2 regions of the Pectobacterium odoriferum genome follow, and region 1 is predicted to be linked to the other one. Evidence: predicted binding sites of a transcription regulator. Region 1 holds the regulator's gene; the other holds the start of a gene.
The links. The regulator CRP, encoded in region 1, controls carbon source genes, mostly activating them, when cyclic AMP is high. The targets are predictions, from matches to a motif close to ATGTGANNNNNNTCACAT.

Region 2: the regulator CRP is predicted to act here: its motif matches at 1,438-1,455, upstream of glpT (glycerol-3-phosphate transporter).

What each region holds. Positions count from the first base shown of each region.
Region 1 covers NZ_CP034938.1:4,425,417-4,427,624, reverse strand. The annotation lists gene argD (bifunctional acetylornithine/succinyldiaminopimelate transaminase) at 1-845, shown strand, start outside; gene crp (cAMP-activated global transcriptional regulator CRP) at 1,004-1,636, opposite strand; gene EO763_RS20015 (OsmC family protein) at 2,010-2,208, shown strand, end outside.
Region 2 covers NZ_CP034938.1:4,546,491-4,548,698, reverse strand. The annotation lists gene glpT (glycerol-3-phosphate transporter) at 1-1,273, opposite strand, end outside; gene glpA (anaerobic glycerol-3-phosphate dehydrogenase subunit A) at 1,588-2,208, shown strand, end outside.

The sequences.
Region 1 (2,208 bases):
GTCCGTATAAAACCAAGATCATCGCCTTCTACAATGCGTTCCATGGCCGGACGCTGTTCACCGTCTCGGTTGGCGGACAGCCTAAATATGCTGATGGTTTCGGGCCTAAACCTGCGGACATTGTCCATGTTCCCTTCAACGATCTGGCTGCGGTGAAAGCAGTGATGGACGATCACACCTGTGCGGTCGTGCTGGAGCCGATTCAGGGCGAGGGTGGAATTACGCCTGCGACGCCTGAGTTTTTACAAGGCGTGCGCGATCTGTGCGATCAGCACAAGGCGCTGCTGGTATTTGATGAAGTGCAGAGCGGGATGGGGCGTACCGGTAAATTATTCAGCTACATGCATTACGGTATTACGCCGGATATTCTCACAACGGCTAAAGCATTGGGCGGCGGGTTCCCGATTAGTGCGATGCTGACGACGGAAGAGATCGCATCGGCCATGACGGTTGGGGTACACGGCACCACCTATGGCGGCAACCCGTTGGCCTGTGCGGTGGCGGAAGCCGCGCTGGATATCATTAACACGCCGGACGTGTTGTCAGGCGTGGCGGATCGTCACGATCGCTTTGTCAGTGAGCTTGAGAAAATCAATCAGCAGTACGGTGTATTCGAACAGGTTCGCGGTATGGGGCTGCTGCTGGGTGCAGAACTGAAACCGCAATGGCACGGTCGCGCGGGCGAGTTCCTGGCTGCCGCAACGGCCCAGGGGCTTATGGTACTGATGGCTGGGCCTAACGTGATCCGCTTTGTACCGTCTTTGATCATTGATGAAGACGATATTGCGCAGGGGATGGCGAAGTTCGCCAAAGCCGTCGCGCAGGTCGTTAACACAGCAAACTGATTACGCTCCCAAAAGCGCAGTGATAAAAAAACGTAGAGAACGTTTTTCAACGTCGCTTGCGACGGCCCGTAAGGGTGGCGGCAGGGATGGCACGGCATAAAAAAAGCGTGAGGCCGAGGCTTCACGCTTTTTTATTGGTAGGGTACCGCGACAGGGGTTTAGCGAGTGCCGTAAACGACAATCGTTTTACCGTGTGCAGAGATCAGGTTCTGGTCTTCTAACATTTTCAGAATGCGGCCCACGGTTTCACGCGAGCAGCCAACGATTTGCCCAATTTCCTGACGGGTAATTTTAATTTGCATGCCATCTGGATGCGTCATGGCATCAGGTTGTTTGGCCAGGTTGAGTAGGGTTTGGGCAATACGGCCGGTTACATCAAGGAAGGCGAGGTTGCCGACTTTCTCAGAGGTAACCTGAAGTCTGCTTGCCATTTGCGCAGACAGACGCATGAGAATATCTGGGTTAACCTGGATGAGCTGGCGGAATTTTTTATAGGAAATTTCAGCCACTTCACAGGCGGTTTTTGCCCGAACCCAGGCACTGCGTTCCTGACCTTCTTCAAACAGGCCGAGCTCGCCGATAAAATCGCCCTGATTGAGGTAGGAGAGGATCATTTCCTTGCCTTCTTCATCTTTGATTAGCACTGCGACAGAGCCTTTCACGATGTAGTAAAGTGTTTCTGCTTTTTCACCTTGGTGAATCAGTGTGCTCTTCGATGGATACTTGTGAATATGACAATGGGAAAGGAACCATTCGAGAGTTGGGTCTGTTTGCGGTTTGCCGAGAACCATTCGCTATCATCCTCTGTTGTAATTCACTGCGCAAATTACAGGGGTCAGAGTTCCCTGTACGGCGTGTTTAACTGCTAAAAAATAAAATTCAGTCTAGGCAGAATGACGTCAGGGAATATACTGGAACCACTGTACCCTTGATTTTCCGGTTGCTGCCTTGCCGCATCGTAAACGTGGCTGGGTATATCTGGCCACGTAATCATCTTCTTCGTTTCTGGGTTTGTCCAGAAAAGGTCTATTCTATTTTCGTTTTAACACAGCTTTAAGGATGTGTCTTGTGTTGTCTCGCTTCAGCATGACAAAGCTCTGATTAACGCTGATTTTTGTACAGTAACGATATAAATTTTCAAAAAAATTTTAGTGGAGAGGCATCATGCAGGCTCGGGTAAAATGGGTTGAAGGCTTAACGTTTTTGGGCGAATCCGCATCAGGGCATCAGATATTGATGGACGGCAATTCTGGCGATAAAGCGCCCAGTCCGATGGAAATGGTATTGATGTCCGTAGGAGGATGCAGCGCGATTGACGTGGTGTCGATTCTGCAAAAAGGTCGCAACGATGTGGCGGATTGTG
Region 2 (2,208 bases), 120 kb from region 1:
TGCTGCCGCCGATCATGACTATGAAACCGCCGTCCCAACCGAAGAAGTCAACGGTGTAGCCGACGATGGCGCTGGCGGCAACGGAGCCACCGAGGTAGCCGAACAGGCCGGTGAAGCCCGCGGCTGTACCCGCTGCTTTTTTCGGTGCCAGTTCCAGTGCATGCAGACCAATCAGCATGACCGGGCCGTAAATCAGGAAGCCGATGACGATCATACAGGCCATGTCCACACCCGGGTTACCGGCTGGGTTCATCCAGTAAACGATAGTTGCTATTGTCACCAGCGTCATGAAGAACACGCCTGTTGCACCACGGTTACCTTTGAAGACCTTGTCGGACATCCAGCCGCACAGCAGCGTGCCCGGAATACCTGCATATTCGTAGAAGAAATAGGCCCAGGAAGACTTATCCAGTGCGAAGTGTTTAACTTCCTTCAGGTAGGTCGGTGACCAGTCGAGGATACCGTAACGCAGCAGGTAAACGAAGACGTTGGCGATCGCGATGTACCACAGCAGTTTGTTGGGGAAAACGTACTGCATGAAGATCTGCTTAGCCGTCAGTTCTTCTTCCGCTTTTTCATTGTAATCAACCGGATAATCGTTTTTGTACTCTTCAATCGGTGGCAGACCACAGGATTGCGGCGTGTCACGCATCAGTGCAAAAGCGATCATGGCAATCAGAATGGCGGCGAAGGCCGGCATATAGAGTGCTGCTTTCCAGTCGTTGAACCAGGCCATACCCAGCAGGAACAGCAGAGGAGGAATACCACCGCCGACGTTGTGAGCACAGTTCCATACGGACACGATGCCACCACGTTCTTTCTGCGACCACCAGTGAACCATCGTACGTCCGCACGGCGGCCAACCCATACCCTGGAACCATCCGCACAGGAACAGCAGGACGAACATAATCGCAATGCTGGACGTTGCCCACGGCACGAAACCCATGAACAGCATGACCGCACCTGACAGAATCAGACCCGCAGGCAGGAACACGCGTGGGTTAGAACGGTCGGATATGGACCCCATGATAAATTTGGAGAATCCGTAGGCAATAGAGATACCCGACAGCGCAAAACCAAGATCGCCGCGTGAGAAGCCCTGGTCAATCAGATAAGGCATGGCGAGTGCGAAGTTTTTACGCACCAGATAGTAGGCGGCGTAGCCAAAAAATATCCCCATGAAAATCTGCCAGCGCAGGCGGCGATAGAGCGGATCAACGTGTTCTTGCGACACGCGCGGCTGGTGGGCTGCGGGCCTAAAAATACTCAGCATAGATATCTCCAATGCGAAAAAAAACGATAGCTTTTTTGTTCTATTACGAACGTTATTGTAAGGGGGTAGCGTGCAAATGAGTGTGATTCATGGCGCTAATGTTACAATTTTATGAAACTGTGACGATTTTTGCGCTCATGTTAACAGAATAGGAAAATTCCACAGTGTGGTTTTGGTGACATAAATCACACTTATTGTTTTTAAATCCCGTTTTATTTTCGTTTAGTGTTCGATTTTGCTCTTTATCAAACATTAACCCTTCTTTCTGTGTCCCAATAGCAACATGTATACCCTCCGCCTGAAGTGAGAGCAGAATGAAAAACATGGTGAACTGGCGTGAAACTGACGTGGTTGTCATCGGCGGTGGTGTGACGGGAGCGGGTACAGTACGAGACTGTGCCCTGCGCGGACTGCGCTGCCTGCTGCTTGAACGTTATGACATTGCGACCGGGGCGACCGGGCGTAATCACGGTTTATTACACAGCGGCGCCCGTTATGCGGTAACCGATGGCGAGTCTGCCCGCGAATGTATTGAAGAAAACCAGATTCTCCGGCGGATTGCTCGCCACTGTATTGAGCCTACCGACGGTCTGTTTATCACCTTGCCAGAAGACGATCTCGGCTGGCAGGCGCAGTTTATTACCGCCTGCCAGCAGGCTGGGATTCACGCTCAGGCGTTGGATCCGCAGGAAGCGCTACGGCTGGAACCGGCGGCAAACCCGACCCTGATTGGCGCGGTGCGTGTGCCGGATGGCTCCGTCGATCCCTTTCGCCTGACGGCGGCCAACATGATTGATGCCTGCGAGCACGGCGCGGAAGTGCTGACTTATCATGAGGTTATCGGGCTGATTCGTCAGGGCGACCGTATTACCGGCGTGCGCGTTTTCGACCATAAAAAAGGTGTAGAAACAGAAATCTATGCACAGGTGGTGGTC